Regions from separate parts of the Pseudomonas sp. LBUM1640 genome, predicted to be linked through region 1. Evidence: predicted binding sites of a transcription regulator. Region 1 holds the regulator's gene; each other region holds the start of a gene.
The links. Region 1 encodes sigma-54, which starts transcription at its own class of promoters, with help from an activator protein. Its sites were predicted from a motif close to ANTGGCATNNANNTTGCTNT; they were not measured.
Positions count from the first base shown of each region.

Region 2: glnK (P-II family nitrogen regulator) is a predicted target of sigma-54. The motif match lies at 964-983, and genes of this name have one in related genera.
Region 3: flgB (flagellar basal body rod protein FlgB) is a predicted target of sigma-54. The motif match lies at 3,338-3,357, and genes of this name have one in related genera.

Region 1 is NZ_CP166816.1:1,038,332-1,043,847, forward strand. It holds gene ACA065_RS04575 (superoxide dismutase) at 1-82, shown strand, start outside; gene ACA065_RS04580 (ZIP family metal transporter) at 116-1,009, shown strand; gene ACA065_RS04585 (HPr family phosphocarrier protein) at 1,047-1,319, opposite strand; gene rapZ (RNase adapter RapZ) at 1,336-2,193, opposite strand; gene ptsN (PTS IIA-like nitrogen regulatory protein PtsN) at 2,196-2,660, opposite strand; gene hpf (ribosome hibernation-promoting factor, HPF/YfiA family) at 2,673-2,978, opposite strand; gene ACA065_RS04605 (RNA polymerase factor sigma-54) at 3,054-4,547, opposite strand; gene lptB (LPS export ABC transporter ATP-binding protein) at 4,732-5,457, opposite strand; gene lptA (lipopolysaccharide transport periplasmic protein LptA) at 5,457-5,516, opposite strand, start outside.
Region 2 is NZ_CP166816.1:6,674,230-6,679,745, reverse strand. It holds gene ACA065_RS29840 (YifB family Mg chelatase-like AAA ATPase) at 1-283, opposite strand, end outside; gene ACA065_RS29835 (accessory factor UbiK family protein) at 509-769, opposite strand; gene glnK (P-II family nitrogen regulator) at 1,192-1,530, shown strand; gene ACA065_RS29825 (ammonium transporter) at 1,566-2,906, shown strand; gene ACA065_RS29820 (secondary thiamine-phosphate synthase enzyme YjbQ) at 3,118-3,543, shown strand; gene sutA (dormancy-specific transcriptional regulator SutA) at 3,645-3,977, shown strand; gene ACA065_RS29810 (HAD family hydrolase) at 4,183-4,878, opposite strand; gene xerC (tyrosine recombinase XerC) at 4,875-5,516, opposite strand, start outside.
Region 3 is NZ_CP166816.1:5,318,077-5,323,592, reverse strand. It holds gene flgA (flagellar basal body P-ring formation chaperone FlgA) at 1-297, opposite strand, end outside; gene ACA065_RS23445 (chemotaxis protein CheV) at 379-1,311, shown strand; gene cheR (protein-glutamate O-methyltransferase CheR) at 1,355-2,182, shown strand; gene ACA065_RS23435 (hypothetical protein) at 2,274-2,639, opposite strand; gene flgB (flagellar basal body rod protein FlgB) at 3,399-3,806, shown strand; gene flgC (flagellar basal body rod protein FlgC) at 3,810-4,262, shown strand; gene flgD (flagellar hook assembly protein FlgD) at 4,279-5,004, shown strand; gene flgE (flagellar hook protein FlgE) at 5,036-5,516, shown strand, end outside.

The sequences.
Region 1 (5,516 bases):
TCGCCCGGAATACATCAATGCGTTCTACAGTGTCATCAATTGGCCGGAAGTTACCGCACGCTACCAGGCCGCTTTGTCCTGACATTTACCTCTATAACAAGATCTAAGGCCGACTATGGGCACTGAAACACTGGCGATCAGCAGCGGACGAATGTTTCGTTATGCGTTTGGCTCGCTGCTGCTATTGGCAGGCACTGCATTGCTGGTGGCCCACGGGCTGGCCTGGCTGGATCTTGAACCGCGCATCCTGCGTGCCTTGCAGGGCGGAGCGATCTGCGCGCTTGGCACGGCGCTGGGCGCGGTCCCGGTGCTGGTGATTCGTCGGATGCCGGTGGCGCTCAGTGATACTTTGCTGGGCTTCGGTGCCGGGGTCATGTTGGCGGCGACGGCATTTTCGCTGGTCGTCCCCGGTATTGCCGCCGCTGAGAGCTTGGGGCTTTCGCCTTGGGGCGCCAGTGGCTTGATCAGTTTCGGCATCATGTTGGGGGCATTCGGTCTGTACCTGGTCGACCGCAAGGTCTCTGGTGCCAGCCCGGAAATGCTGGTGGGCACGCCGGATAAACCGGTTATTCCGCCGCGAATCTGGCTCTTTGTGTTTGCCATCATTGCCCACAACATCCCGGAAGGCATGGCCGTGGGCGTCTCGGCAGGTGGCGGGATGCCGGATGCCGACAGCTTGGCCATGGGCATTGCCCTGCAGGACGTGCCGGAAGGTTTGGTGATTGCCTTGGTTTTGGCTGGGGCCGGGATGTCGCGAGTCAAAGCTTTTCTGATCGGCGCGGCGTCAGGCCTGGTTGAGCCGGTGTTTGCCGTCCTCTGTGCCTGGCTGGTGAGCTTGGCCGAAGTGCTGTTGCCTTTGGGGCTGGCGCTGGCCGCGGGGGCCATGCTGTTGGTGGTGACGCATGAAGTCATTCCCGAATCACGGCGTAACGGCAACGAAAAGCTCGCCAGCCTCGGGTTGTGCATCGGGTTCTGCTTGATGATGGTGATGGATACTGCGTTAGGGTGAGGCTATTGCGGCCTCACGCCTGTCTTAAACGGTGAGTTTACTCACCCTCGTCAAAGAAGTTATTGATCAACTTCACCAAAGCGTCCATCGCTTCCTGTTCTTGCTCGCCTTGCGTCTTCAAGTGAATCTTGGTGCCCTTGCCGGCGGCCAGCATCATCATGGACATGATGCTCTTACCGTTGACCATGGATTGCGGCGTGCGCCCGGCGTAGATCTCGCAGGGAAATTGCCCGGCAACGCCGACGAATTTGGCGGAAGCGCGAGCGTGCAGGCCCAGCTTGTTGATGATTTCAATTTCCAGAGCGGGCATCGCGGGGGTGTTCCTTTCAGCTAAGGTCGCGGTGGCGAACCTGGACGTTCTTGAGGGTTTGTTGCAGCACCTGGCCCAGGCGTTCTGTCAGGTAGACGGAGCGATGGTGACCACCGGTGCAGCCAATGGCAATGGTGACATAGGCCCGATTGCTCGCAGCAAAGCGCGGCAACCATTTGAGCAGGTAGCTGGAGATATCCTGGAACATCTCCTCCACATCCGGTTGCGCGGCCAGGTATTCAGCCACCGGTTGATCCAGCCCGGACTGATCGCGCAGTTCCGGCTTCCAATAAGGATTGGGCAGGCAGCGCACATCGAAGACCAGGTCGGCATCCACGGGCATACCGCGCTTGAAACCGAATGACTCGACGAGAAATGCCGTACCGGGCTCGGGTTGGTTCAGCAAACGCAGCTTGATGGCATCGCGCAACTGATACAGGTTCAGGCCGGTGGTGTTGATCTTGAGGTCGGCGAGATCAATGATCGGCCCTAACAGCGTGGTCTCGTCCTCGATGGCTTCGGCCAGCGAGCGGTGGGAACTGCTGAGGGGGTGGCGTCGGCGGGTCTCGGAGAAGCGCTTGAGCAGCGTTTCCTCGTCGGCATCCAGGTACAGCACGTCGCAATGAATATGCTTGGCACGTACTTCCTCGAGCAATTGCGGGAATCGCTCAAGGTGGCTGGGCAGGTTACGGGCATCGATCGAAACGGCAACCAGAGGTTGCGCCAGTTCCGTGTGGATCAGCGCGCGCTCCGCCAGTTCCGGCAGCAGGCCCGCGGGCAGGTTATCAATGCAATAGAAGCCGTTGTCCTCAAGAACGTTGAGGGCAGTACTTTTACCCGAGCCGGAGCGGCCGCTGACGATGATCAAACGCATGATTACTGCCCGTTTTGTTCATCCAGGACAACCTGATAGAGCGCCTCGTTGCTGCTGGCACTGCGCAGTTTGTCGCGTACTTCCTTGCGGTCGAGCATGCTGGCAATCTGCCGGAGCAGTTCCAGGTGCGCATCGGTGGCGGCTTGCGGGACCAGCAGAACGAACAGCAGGTCGACCGGCGCGCCGTCGATGGCGTCGAAATCGATTGGGGCGTCGAGGTGCAGCAGGGCACTCACTGGCGCTTCACAGCCTTGCAGGCGGCAGTGTGGAATCGCGATACCGTTGCCAAAACCGGTTGAACCAAGTTTTTCACGGGCGATAAGTGCCTCATACACAGCTTGCGTATCCAGTTCGGGCACTTCGCGGCCGATCAGGTTGGCAATTTGTTCGAGGGCGCGCTTTTTACTGCCGCCCGGCACGTTCACGAGGGAACGGCCGGGGGTCAGGATGGTTTCAAGTCGGATCATGGGTGGGGAGTGTTAGCGGCCTGTGCCCTGAAGAAGGCTCTGCTGCTTTTCCTTATGCTTTTTAAGTTGGCGGTCAAGCTTGTCAGTCAAGGCATCAATTGATGCATACATGTCTTCATGCTCGGCATTGGCGACTACTTCGCCGCCGGGAATCTGGAGGGTCGCCTCGATTTTCTGCTGGAGTTTGTCGACCTTCATGATCACTTGCACATTGGTGATCTTGTCAAAATGACCCTCAAGCCGCTTCAGCTTCTGCTCGACATATTCGCGCAATGGAGGGGTGACTTCTACATGGTGTCCACTGATGTTGACTTGCATACAGCTTCTCCTTCGTTGCCAGTGCATAAAGCGACGGGTAGGAATACCCGCCACTGGAACGCTATGGCCCGCCCGTCACATCAAACGCTTACGCTCGCTGGAAGGCGCGATCCCGAGGGACTCGCGGTACTTGGCGACGGTTCGACGGGCGACCTGAATGCCTTGTGCCTCCAGTAAACCAGCGATCTTACTGTCACTCAATGGCTTTTTCTGATTTTCCGCGGCAACCAGTTTTTTGATGATCGCGCGGATCGCCGTGGACGAGCATTCGCCGCCCTCGGAGGTGCTGACGTGGCTGGAGAAAAAGTATTTCAACTCATAAATACCCCGTGGGGTATGCATGAATTTTTGCGTGGTCACCCGCGAAATCGTCGATTCGTGCATGCCCACCGCTTCGGCGATGTCATGCAGCACCAGCGGTTTCATGGCCTCGTCGCCATATTCCAGGAAGCCGCGCTGGTGCTCGACGATCTGGGTAGCCACTTTCATCAGGGTTTCGTTGCGGCTTTGCAGGCTCTTGATGAACCAGCGCGCTTCCTGCAACTGGTTGCGCATGAAGGTGTTGTCGGCGCTGGTGTCGGCGCGGCGCACAAAGCCTGCGTATTGCGGGTTGACGCGCAGGCGTGGCACCGATTCCTGGTTCAGCTCCACCAGCCAGCGCTCATTGTCCTTGCGCACGATCACATCGGGCACGACATACTCGGCTTCGCTGGACTCGATCTGCGAGCCTGGGCGAGGGTTGAGGCTCTGTACCAGCTCGATGACCTGGCGCAGGTCATCTTCCTTGAGCTTCATGCGGCGCATCAACTGGCTGTAGTCGCGGCTGCCCAGCAGGTCGATGTAGTCGGTGACCAGGCGCTGGGCCTCGGCAAGCCAAGGGGTCTTGGCGGGCAGTTGACGCAGTTGCAGCTGCAGGCATTCGCTGAGGGTGCGGGCACCAATGCCGGCAGGCTCGAATTGTTGGATGCGGTGCAGGACGGCTTCGATTTCGTCCAGCTCAATGTCCAGCTCCGGGTCGAACGCCTCGAGAATTTCATCGAGGGTTTCGTCCAGGTAGCCCTGGTTATTGATGCAGTCGATCAGGGTGACGGCGATCAGGCGATCAGTGTCGGACATCGGTGCCAGGTTCAGCTGCCACAGCAAATGGCTCTGCAGGCTCTCGCCGGCGGACGTGCGGGTGGTGAAATCCCACTCGTCATCATCGTTGCTCGGCAGGCTGCTGGCGCTGGTCTGGTAGACGTCTTCCCACGCGGTGTCCACGGGAAGCTCGTTGGGAATGCGCTCGTTCCATTCGCCTTCCTCAAGGTTGTCCACCGTAGGGGCGGTTTCCTGATAGGAGGGTTCCTGCACGTCGGCGTTGGGTTTTTGCTCGATGTTGTCGGCCAGCGGGTCTGCATTATCGAAGTCGTCGCCTTCTTCCTGGCGTTCGAGCATCGGATTGGACTCCAGGGCCTCCTGGATTTCCTGTTGCAGGTCCAGGGTCGACAATTGGAGCAGGCGGATGGCCTGTTGCAGCTGCGGTGTCATCGTCAGCTGCTGGCCCATTCTCAGGACTAGCGATGGTTTCATGGCAGGGGCTTAACACCTTATTCGCCGGCGCAATGCGCCATCCACGACAGGGCGCGTGAGCGCCAAACATAAGCAAATTATATGCCTGATATCGGGGGCTTTGCCTAGAGCGCGGTAACAATAAAAAAATGGAGGTTTTTATTGACTCCCGCGCGCCTTGGCGAATGGCCAGACACCACAGTGCTTACAGGCGGAACTCGTGGCCCAGGTACACTTCCTTGACCAGTTCGTTAGCCAGGATGGTGGCGGAGTCGCCTTCGGCGATCAGCTGGCCATCGTTGACGATATAAGCTGTTTCACAGATATCGAGGGTCTCACGGACGTTGTGGTCGGTGATCAGCACGCCGATACCCTTGGCCTTGAGGTGATGGATGATCTGCTTGATGTCGCCAACCGAGATCGGGTCGACGCCGGCAAACGGTTCGTCCAGCAGGATGAATTTCGGTGCAGTGGCCAGGGCGCGGGCGATTTCGACGCGACGACGCTCACCACCGGACAAACTCATGCCCAGGTTGTCACGAATGTGGTTGATGTGGAATTCCTGCAGCAGGCTTTCCAGCTCCTTGCGACGGCCGTCACGGTCGAGTTCCTTGCGGGTCTCGAGGATCGCCATGATGTTATCGGCAACCGACAGTTTGCGGAAGATCGACGCTTCCTGGGGAAGATAGCCGATACCGGCGCGTGCACGACCGTGCATCGGCTGGTGGCTGACGTCCAGGTCGTCGATCAGTACGCGCCCTTGATCCGCCTGAACCAGGCCGACGATCATATAGAAGCATGTGGTCTTGCCGGCACCGTTCGGGCCAAGCAAGCCGACGATCTGGCCGCTGTCGATCGACAGGCTCACGTCGCGTACGACCTGACGGCTTTTATAGGCCTTGGCCAAATGCTGGGCTTTCAGGGTTGCCATTAGTTCGCCTTCTTCGCGTCGGGTTTCGGCGCCGGCTTGGTCGCGTCAGCTTTCTGCTT
Region 2 (5,516 bases), 1.3 Mb from region 1:
GCACACTCGCCGCGAGAATGCCCAAGGCAATCGCCAAATCAAAACGCCCGCCGTCCTTGGGCAGGTCGGCGGGCGCTAGATTGAGGGTGATGCGCCGGGAAGGGTATTGCAGCGCCGAGTTGAGGATGGCGCTGCGCACGCGGTCCTTGCTTTCCTTGACCGCAGTTTCGGGCAGGCCCACCAGTGTCAGGGACGGCAGACCATTGGCCATATGCACTTCAACAGTGACGGCAGGGGCTTCGACGCCAATTTGGGCGCGGCTGTGGACGATGGCGAGAGACATGCTCGTTCCTTGAAAAAGAGGGCCGCTTCCTGCGGGTTTTTCAAGGGTAGACGAGGTGGGGAAGAGCGAGGCGGGGGAGGTTTTACAGAACGTATCCAAGGTGCAGCGCAAAACAACTGTGGGAGCGGGCTTGCTCGCGAATACGGTGGGTCAGTCAGCTTCTCTATATCTGACAGACCGCATTCGCGAGCAAGCCCGCTCCCACAGTTGACTGAGTTGTGGCAGTTACTCAGTAGTGGGGGCCAACCGCGCTTCCAACTCCGCCACCTTCGCCTCCAGGCTCTCCAACCGTGCACGCGTGCGGGCCAGCACCACCATTTGGCTATCAAACTCTTCCCGGCTCACCAGGTCGAGTTTGCTGAAGCCGCTTTGCAGCAGCGCCTTGAACTGGCTTTCGATTTCGTTGCGGGGCAGCGGGGTGTCGCCGCTGAACAGGCGAGAGGCGTGGCCGCTCAGGGCGTCGAGGAGGTCTTTGGGCGCGAGCATGGGAAATATTCCGGAAAACTGTTGGCGGGCAGTGTATCACGCAGCGTCTATAGTCTTTTTCACGGCAGCGGGCGCACGCTTTTCGCGCAGGGCACCGGGCGGGTGCGCACTGTTTTTGTGCGCATTGCCGCCGCCAATACGCCCTTCAGGTGGGCATAAGTGGGCAAAGGACTGATTTCAGTGATTTTTACGGAGCTGGCAAGGTTTCTGCTTAGACGATCATGACCCATGCACTGATGCAGTCGCTGTGACGAATGCAGTGCGCCGACGGATCAGGGGTACAGGTTTCGTCACCAGTGGTTCGCTGGCGTCGTAACGGCAAATGCCGAGGCGACGACGCGTTACAAAGCCAGGCACTGCGCTTAGACTTGAGACGGGTTTGTTTTCCTGGGGCAAGTCCACCAATTCGGGAGAGAGTTTTCATGAAGCTAGTCACTGCCATCATCAAGCCGTTCAAGTTGGACGATGTACGCGAGTCGTTGTCCGAGATCGGCGTGCAGGGCATTACCGTTACTGAGGTCAAAGGCTTCGGTCGGCAGAAGGGTCACACCGAGCTGTATCGCGGCGCGGAATACGTGGTCGATTTTCTGCCAAAGGTGAAGATTGATGTCGCCATTGACGACAAGGATCTTGACCGGGTTATCGAGGCGATAACCAAGGCGGCCAACACCGGCAAGATCGGTGACGGCAAGATCTTCGTGGTCAATCTGGAACAGGCTATTCGCATCCGTACCGGCGAAACCGATACCGACGCAATCTAAGCCGCCAAACCCCCAACGCCCCAGGAGAAAACAATATGACTCTGCGTAAATTCGCAGGGCTAGGAGCCCTGTTGTCCCTCGTAATGCCGGCCTTGGCATTGGCGGCGGACCCAGCCCCAGCTCCAGTCCTCAATTCCGGCGACACTGCGTGGATGCTCACATCCACCGCGCTGGTGCTGTTCATGACCATTCCGGGCCTGGCGCTGTTCTACGGCGGCATGGTTCGCTCCAAAAACATTCTTTCCGTGATGATGCAGTGCTTCGCCATCACCGGTCTGATCACCATCTTGTGGTTCGTTTACGGCTACAGCATGGCGTTCGACACCACCGGTATGGAAGCAGGCGTCGTCAACCTCAACTCGTTCGTGGGCGGCCTGTCCAAACTGTTCCTGTCGGGTGTGACCCCGGCGAGCATTACCGGCCCTGCGGCGCTGTTCCCTGAGGCGGTGTTCGTCACCTTCCAGATGACGTTTGCCATCATTACTCCTGCGCTGATCGTCGGTGCCTTCGCCGAGCGTATGAAGTTCTCCGCGATGCTGATCTTCATGGGCGTCTGGTTCACCCTGGTCTACGCACCGATTGCCCACATGGTGTGGGGCGGTCCGGGTTCGTTGCTGGGCGACTGGGGCGTGCTGGATTTCGCAGGCGGCACCGTGGTGCACATCAACGCCGGTGTGGCTGGCCTGGTGGCGTGCCTGGTACTTGGCAAGCGTAAAGGCTTCCCGACCACCCCGATGGCGCCTCACAACCTGGGTTACACCCTGGTCGGTGCGGCCATGCTGTGGGTCGGCTGGTTTGGCTTCAACGCTGGCTCCGCTGCTGCGGCCAACGGCACCGCCGGTATGGCGATGCTGGTGACTCAGATCGCTACCGCTGCTGCGGCGCTGGGCTGGATGTTTGCCGAGTGGGTCACCCACGGTAAGCCAAGCGCACTGGGCATCGCTTCGGGTGTGGTGGCAGGTTTGGTTGCAATCACCCCGGCTGCCGGCACCGTGGGCCCAATGGGCGCCCTGGTGATCGGCCTGGCGGCGGGCGTAGTGTGCTTCTTCTGCGCCACTACCCTGAAACGCAAACTGGGCTACGACGACTCCCTGGACGCCTTCGGCGTGCACGGTATCGGCGGTATCCTCGGCGCAATCCTGACCGGCGTGTTCGCTGCCCCTTCGCTGGGCGGCTTCAACGCGGCGACCACTGACATCGCGGCGCAAGTCTGGATCCAGTGCAAAGGCGTCGGCTTCACCGTGATCTACACGGCCATCGTGACCTTCATCATCCTCAAGGTGCTGGATGCGGTCATGGGTCTGCGGGTTACCGAAGAAGAAGAGGCCGTGGGCCTCGACCTGGCGCAACACAACGAGCGCGGTTACAACTTGTAAGTACGCGAAAAAAAGATGCCCGGCTTGCCGGGCATTTTTTTGCCTGGCGTTTGTCAGTGATAGGACGCTGTACCGGTTTTTGCGCAGAGTTTGTGATGGAGCGCACACGGTACTTTTCAGTGTGCAAAAGTCTTACATGCATGTAGGCGTATTCGGCACTTTGTTTTTTCCCTGAGCGCGCTAGAATGCGCGCCGATGGGCGGAGAACTGTATGTGGCAACAGACCCTGATAACCCTGCGGGCCAAGCCCCGGGGCTTTCACCTGGTAACGGATGAGTTGCTCGCCGGCTTGCCTGAATTGAAGGCTTGTCGCGTGGGCCTGTTGCATTTGTGGCTGCAGCATACTTCGGCATCGTTGACCGTCAACGAGAATGCCGACCCGGCGGTTCGTCGTGACTTCGAGCGTTTTTTCAATGCGCTGGTGCCGCAAGGCATGGCGGGATATGAACACAACGACGAAGGTCCGGATGATCTGCCGGCGCACTTCAAGGCCAGTCTCCTGGGCTGCCAGCTGAGTTTGCCGGTCAAGGCCGGCCGCTTGGCGATAGGAACTTGGCAAGGTGTTTATCTGGGCGAGCACCGTGATCATGGCGGTGCTCGTAAAGTCCTCGCCACCTTGCACGGTGATGGGGCATAAGCCACTGGTTATCCAGTGGATGTGAATTTTTTCCGGCAACCTCGACAGAGGGTGAAGCTGGGCTATAACTAATCTGCTTTTCGCAAGTCATGAGGTAGAACATGAGCGACGATGATCTGGAAAACGACGAACTTGAAGTAGGCGACGACGACGAGACCGAAGAGGGTCTTGAAGCGGCCGTTGAGGACGTTGCTGACGAGGGCGATGACGGTGGCGATGACGCACCTGCCAAAGTTGCCAAAGGCAAAGCCAAGGCCGCTGTTTCGGTAGATGAACTGCCGAGCGTTGAAGCCAAGAACAAAGAGCGCGATGCGCTGGCCCGTGCGATGGAAGAGTTCCTCGCTAAAGGCGGCAAAGTGCAGGAAGTCGAGGCCAATGTGGTCGCAGACCCACCGAAGAAGCCGGATAACAAGTACGGCAGCCGTCCTATCTGAGGTCAGCTCTCGCTTGTAAGAAAAAGCCCGCCGTCGCTGCGGGCTTTTTCATGCCTGTAATAAATCCTACGGGTTACCACCAATCAAATGTGGGAGCGGGCTTGCTCGCGAAAGCGGTCTGAAGTTACTGATAGGCTGACTGATACACCGCATTCGCGAGCAAGCCCGCTCCCACATTTTGATTTTCAGTGTTGCGGCTATAGCGTTACTGCCAACTGCGAAGCAACGGCGGCAACTCGTTCAAGCTACGAATTTGCGCATCCGGGCGCTTATCTGCTTCCCAGGCCTTACCCGTCGGGTTAAACCACACCGCACGCAGCCCTGCCTGCTGCGCCCCGGCGATGTCATCGCCTGGGTGATCGCCGATATGCACCGCCTGGCTGGCGTCCACACCGCCGCGTTGCAGCGCCTCTTGAAACAAGCGCGCATCAGGCTTGGCGATGCCGATGTCTTCGGCGCGCAGGGCAAAGTGAAAGTAGTCCGCCAGGCCAACACGCTGCACGTCGGCATTACCGTTGGTGATAACCCCCAGCAAGAAGTGCTGGCGCAGCGCCTGCAGCATCGGCTCGGCTTCAGGGAATGGCGTGAGCTGGTGTCGAGCATGAATGAACGCTTCGTAGCACACGTCCGCCATTTCCGTGGCCTCAGGCTGTGGATAACCCGCTTCTTCAAACGCATGCATCAACACCCGGTGGCGCAGGAGGCTGATGCGGTATTTGAGCTCGGGATGGCGCTCCAGCACCTGCTGGCGAAGGCTGGCGAAATGCTCCAGGGGCAAGTCGCCTACTTTGGTGGCGTTGAGCGCCAACCACTCGCGCATCGACGCTTCGGCGCCGATGATGACGGGTACGTTGTCCCAGAGTGTGTCGTCCAGGTCGAAGGTGATCAGCTTGATACTCATGAGTCGCCGCCCTTGATGCGTTTGGCCCGTGGATGGGCGCTGTCATACACCGTAGCCAGATGTTGGAAGTCGAGGTGGGTGTAGATCTGCGTGGTCTTGATGTCGGCGTGGCCGAGCAGCTCCTGCACGGCGCGCAGGTCCTGGGAGGACTCCAGCAGATGGCTGGCAAAAGAGTGTCGCAGCATATGTGGGTGCAAGTTCTGCCCCAGCTCGCGCTCACCTGCGGCCTTGACCCGCACCTGGATCGCCCGTGGCCCGAGGCGTCGGCCTTGCTGGCTGACAAACACCGCATCGTCCACGGGGTTGGTCAGCAGGCGCAGCGGTAACCAGAGTTGCAAGGCTTCCCGAGCCTTTCTGCCTACCGGCAGCACGCGGGTTTTGCTGCCTTTGCCGAGCACTTGCACCAGGCCGTCCGCCAGGTCCAATTGATCGAGGTTCAGGCCCGTCAGCTCCGACAGGCGCAGGCCCGAGGAGTAGAACAGCTCAAGGATCGCCTGGTCGCGATGGGCGAGGAAGTCATCTTCAACGGCGCCGTCGAGCAATTGCAGGGCGCGGTCAGTGTCGAGGGTTTTGGGCAGGCGCCGCTCGCCCTTTGGCGGGGCCAGGCCATTGGCCGGGTCGTGGTCGCACAGGCCTTC
Region 3 (5,516 bases), 2.6 Mb from region 1:
GGCCGGGCTTTCCAGGGTGGCTGTCAATTCCTTGTCGCACATTGGCATGCGCAAGCGCGGGTCCAGTTGGTTGACCTGAATTTCATATCGCCCAGGCGTCTGTGTGGTTGCCAGATAATCTTCTACAGTGAACTCAAGAAAGCCTTGAGTGACGCCGATAAGGAGATCAGGCAGGGTGACATTATCTGCACGGGCCGTGGCGCCTGAGCCCACGGCAAACAAAGCCATCGTGACGCAGAGCAATCTGCAGTACCGTTGGAGGTTGGGGCGTCGGGAAACTGTCGTTTTGATATCCATGAATAATAAATAGCAAAGCTCGTGCCGTTTAGTGTTGGGTGCGCGTCGCACCCCCAAAGGTTTTAGCGTAGGAGTCTGGGCATGGCAGGAGTAATGGATTCAGTAAACCAGCGTACACAGCTGGTGGGGCAGAACCGCCTGGAGCTGTTGCTTTTTCGCCTCGATGGCAAGCAGCTATACGGCATCAATGTGTTTAAAGTTCGGGAAGTGTTGCAGTGCCCCAAGCTGACCATAATGCCTAAATCCAGCCCAGTGGTCTGTGGCGTGGCCAATATCCGTGGCGCAACTATCCCGATTCTTGACTTGGCCATGGCCACCGGTTCCGCCGGGTTGCAGGATCGCCAGAGCCCGTTTGTGATTATCACGGAGTACAACACCAAGACTCAGGGTTTCCTGGTGCGCTCGGTGGAGCGCATCGTCAACATGAACTGGGAAGAGATCCATCCGCCGCCCAAGGGCACCGGTCGTGATCACTACCTCACGGCGGTGACGCGGGTTGATAACCAGTTGGTGGAAATCATCGACGTGGAGAAAATCCTCGCCGAAGTGGCGCCCACCTCGGAATCGATCTCGGTGGGTGTCGTGGATGCCGAGACGGCGCACAAGGCTATTTCGCTGCGCGTGCTGACCGTGGACGATTCTTCGGTGGCCCGTAAGCAGGTAAGCCGTTGCCTGCAAACGGTGGGTGTAGAAGTGGTAGCCCTCAACGATGGGCGCCAGGCCCTGGATTACCTGCGCAAGCTGGTGGATGAAGGCAAGAAGCCGGAAGAAGAATTCTTGATGATGATCTCCGACATCGAGATGCCGGAAATGGACGGCTATACCCTCACGGCCGAGATACGCAACGACCCACGCATGCAAAAATTGCATATCATCCTGCATACTTCGTTGTCGGGTGTATTCAATCAGGCGATGGTCAAGAAGGTCGGTGCTGATGACTTTTTGGCCAAGTTCCGCCCTGATGACCTGGCATCCCGGGTAGTCGACCGGATCAAGGCAGCAGATCACGGCTAGGGGCTTTTTCCCTGGCGGTCTTACGATTTTAGAGGCGGTATCAGTGTCTACGGGTAATTTGGATTTTGAACAGTTCCGGGTCTTCCTGGAAAAAGCCTGTGGCATATTGCTCGGTGAAAACAAGCAGTACCTGGTATCCAGCCGTCTCAACAAACTGATGGAGCAGCAGGGCATCAAGTCCCTGAGTGAGTTGGTGCAGCGCATTCAGGGGCAGCCGCGCAGCGGGCTCAAGGAAATGGTGGTCGATGCAATGACCACCAACGAAACCTTGTGGTTTCGCGACACCTACCCCTTCGAGGTGCTCAAGAGCAAAGTGCTGCCGGAGGCTATCAAGGCAAGCCCGGGCCAGCGCCTGCGTATTTGGTCGGCTGCCTGTTCTTCGGGGCAGGAACCGTACTCGATCTCGATGTCCATCGACGAGTTCGAGCGCACGAACATGGGCCAGTTGAAGGCTGGGGCGCAAATTGTCGCCACGGACTTGTCCGGCACCATGCTCACCAACTGCAAGACCGGCGAGTACGACAGCCTGGCCCTGGGCCGTGGTTTGTCCCCGGAACGCCTGCAACGTTTCTTCGACCCCAAAGGGGCCGGGCGTTGGGCGATAAAGGCGCCGATCAAGAGCCGAGTAGAGTTTCGCTCGTTCAACCTGCTCGACAGCTATGCCAGCCTGGGCAAATTCGACATGGTGTTCTGCCGCAACGTGCTGATCTATTTCTCGGCCGAAGTGAAGAAAGACATCCTGTTGCGTATCCACGGCACGCTCAAGCGCGGTGGTTACCTGTTCCTCGGTGCGTCCGAGGCGCTGAACGGCTTGCCGGAACATTACCAGATGGTGCAGTGCAGCCCCGGTATCATTTACCAGGCCAAGTGATCGGCGTTTGAGCATAAAAAAACGGGAGGCCCCGCAAAGGCCTCCCGTTTTTTATGCGCGCAACGTTCCGACGGCGCCGCATCGGATGTAGTCAGGGCCGGGGTATCATTCGGATATTGCCAAGGATTATGGAGTGAGGCCCGTTGTTGGGCACCGTCGCGTTGAAAATACCTAGCCGCCCATCACCTGTCGTGGTGGCCGCGTAGGTTCCGTTCCCGGTTTGCGGCTGGGCTTGAGTGATGTTCTGTACGGTGGGACCGATTCGGGTGCCATTCATCGTCAGATACAAGGTCGAACCATCGCTGGTGGCCGCGCCGCCAATCACGACAAAGCTGAAGTCGTATGTGCGCCCTGCGATCATGGGTACGGCACGGGTGATGATATGGGCGCTGGCTGCCCGGCTGTTTGGCACGTCAACGACCACGCTCGAATTGATCACGTGCAGCAACATGCCCACATAAGGCCCCTGCGGTACCCAGCCCTGGAATGAGCCATCGCTGAAATCCCATATTGTGGGTGTAGGTGGAGTAACGATGGGGCTTGGGTTGATGTTCACCCTCACGGTGGGGGCTGGGGAAATTTGCAGGTTGCGTATGACCTGCAACACCAGACTTATAGTAGTTCCCGTGCTGGCTACCACGAAGGTCCTTGGTATGAGTATTTCGCATCGTGGAGCGTTTTGGGCAATGTAAAAGCTTTGATTGTGCTCACCGCCAAGGACGCTACTGAGCAACCTCAGAAATATCTGGTCTCCTGCAAGCATGGGGAAATCCAGGGTCAATCTGGCAGAGTCTCCGACGATAGTACGGGTAAAAAAATTCGGGATCGGGACCGCCGAATCCTGGTCGATAAATTTTGGTGCCGGGAGATTTAGCATTTTTGATGTCTCAGCAATGCGATGAAGTAACGTCTGCCCGATCAGACACCTGGGTGGGGGGTACCGCAACTGTCAGAACTGACAGTGCTGACGAGTGGTTAGGAATGGTTAGGAATGGTCAATCTTGAAAGTGGTGTTCTCCCCTCATGTGCTTCAATCCAAAAAAAGCGGCAATCCCATTGCCGCTTTACTGGCGCCACGCGGAAACCCGTTGCCGCTTTTCTGGCATTGCCGCCGGCAACCTCCCCGCAAACCCTTGAGTTACGGGGCTCTGGAAAACTGGCATGGGCCTTGCTATGACCTTGTTACGAAAAGCAGGTCAGCCTAAAGGTTTCCGCCATGAGCATCAGCTTCGATAAAGCGCTCGGTATCCACGAACAAGCCCTGGGCTTCCGCGCCCAGCGTGCCGAAGTCCTGGCTAACAACATTGCCAACGCCGACACCCCGAACTACAAGGCTCGGGACCTGGACTTCTCCGCCGTGCTCGCCGCACAGCAGGACAAGACCAAGAACGGCACCTTCGCCTTGAACATGACCAACAGCCGTCATATTGAAGCGCAAGGCCTGGGCAATGGTGACGAGTCGCTGCTGTATCGCACGCCGATGCAGCCGTCGATCGACCAGAACACCGTCGACGCCCAGCTGGAACAATCGGCCTACGCCGAGAACTCGGTGAACTTTCAGGCCAGCTTTACCCTGCTCAACAGCAAATTCAAAGGGCTGATGTCAGCCCTGCGTGGAGAGTAAGCCATGTCCTTAGCCAGTGTTTTCAATATTGCCGGCAGTGGCATGAGCGCGCAGACCACGCGTTTGAACACCGTCGCCAGTAACATCGCCAACGCCGAAACCGTGTCTTCGAGCATTGACCAGACCTACCGCGCCCGTCACCCGGTGTTCGCCACCATGTTCCAGGGCGGCCAGGCTGGCCAGAGCGGTAGCGGCGATTCGCTGTTCCAGAACCAGGATGCCGCCGGTCAAGGTGTGCAGGTGCTCGGCGTAGTGGAAGACCAGAGCAATCTGGAGGCGCGTTATGAGCCTAACCACCCCGCCGCGAACGAAAAGGGTTATGTCTACTACCCCAACGTCAACGTGGTCGAGGAAATGGCCGACATGATCTCCGCCAGCCGCTCGTTCCAGACCAACGCGGAAATGATGAACACCGCCAAAACCATGATGCAGAAGGTCCTGACCCTGGGTCAGTGATAAGGGGCGCCAAATAATGGCCATCGTTGATACGACTAACAACACGGCAGTCCAGGACCTTTTCAATTCCAAGGTCAAGACCGCGACGGACAACAGCAGCCTCGGTAGCGCTGCCAATGCGGCGACGGGTAACCAGTCGCTGGGCAAGGACGCATTCCTGCAACTGCTGGTGACCCAGCTCAAAAACCAGAACCCGCTGTCGCCTCAGGACAACGGCGCGTTCGTGGCGCAACTGGCGCAGTTCAGCAGCCTGGAAGGCATCAACACCCTTAACGACTCGGTGAATGCGATCTCCAGCAACTTCAGCTCCTCGCAAGCGCTGCAAGCATCGTCGCTGGTGGGACGCTCGATCATCACCCAAACCGACAAGGCCATGGTTGATACCAGCAAGAGCATGACCGGCTCGGTGGCGGTGACGGCGGCCACGGGTAACGTCTCGGTGAAGATCACCGACAAAGACGGCAACGTGGTGCGCACCCTCGACATGGGCGCCCAGAGCGCCGGCGATGCCAGCTTTATATGGGATGGCAAGAACGACAAGGGTGAGGTCGCACCAGCCGGCACTTACACCTTTGCGGCCACCACCAAGAATGACAAAGGCGATTCGGTTGCCATGGCAACGTCGTTGCCGGCAACCGTCACCAGCGTGACGTTGAGCAAGACCGGCGGCGAAATGCTGCTGAACCTCGCGGGCGGCATGGGCAGCGTCAAGCTGTCGCAAATTCAGACTATCGGTACATAGAGCCGGCTAAATACGGCAGAAGGAGAGAAACATGTCTTTTAACATCGGCCTTAGCGGCCTCTATGCGGCCAACAAACAACTGGACGTGACCGGCAACAACATTGCCAACGTTGCGACCACTGGCTTCAAATCGTCCCGTGCCGAGTTCACGGATATCTATGCAGCGTCCAAGCTGGGCACCGGCCAGAACAGCATCGGCAACGGTGTGAACCTGGCGGCGGTGTCCCAGCAGTTCACCCAGGGTGATGTGAACAACAGCGGCGGCATCCTGGACATGGCGATCCAGGGCGGTGGCTTCTTCGTACAGAAGGGTAGCGACGGTTCACTGGAATACACCCGCAGTGGTGCGTTCCGTGCCGACAAAGACGGCTACATCACCAACAACACCGGTACTTCGCGCCTGCAAGGTTATGCGGCCGACGATAACGGCAAGATCAACAAGGGCGGCCTGACCGACCTGCAACTGAACCTGTCGAATCTGCCGCCGAAGGCCTCTACCAAGGTGGATTCCA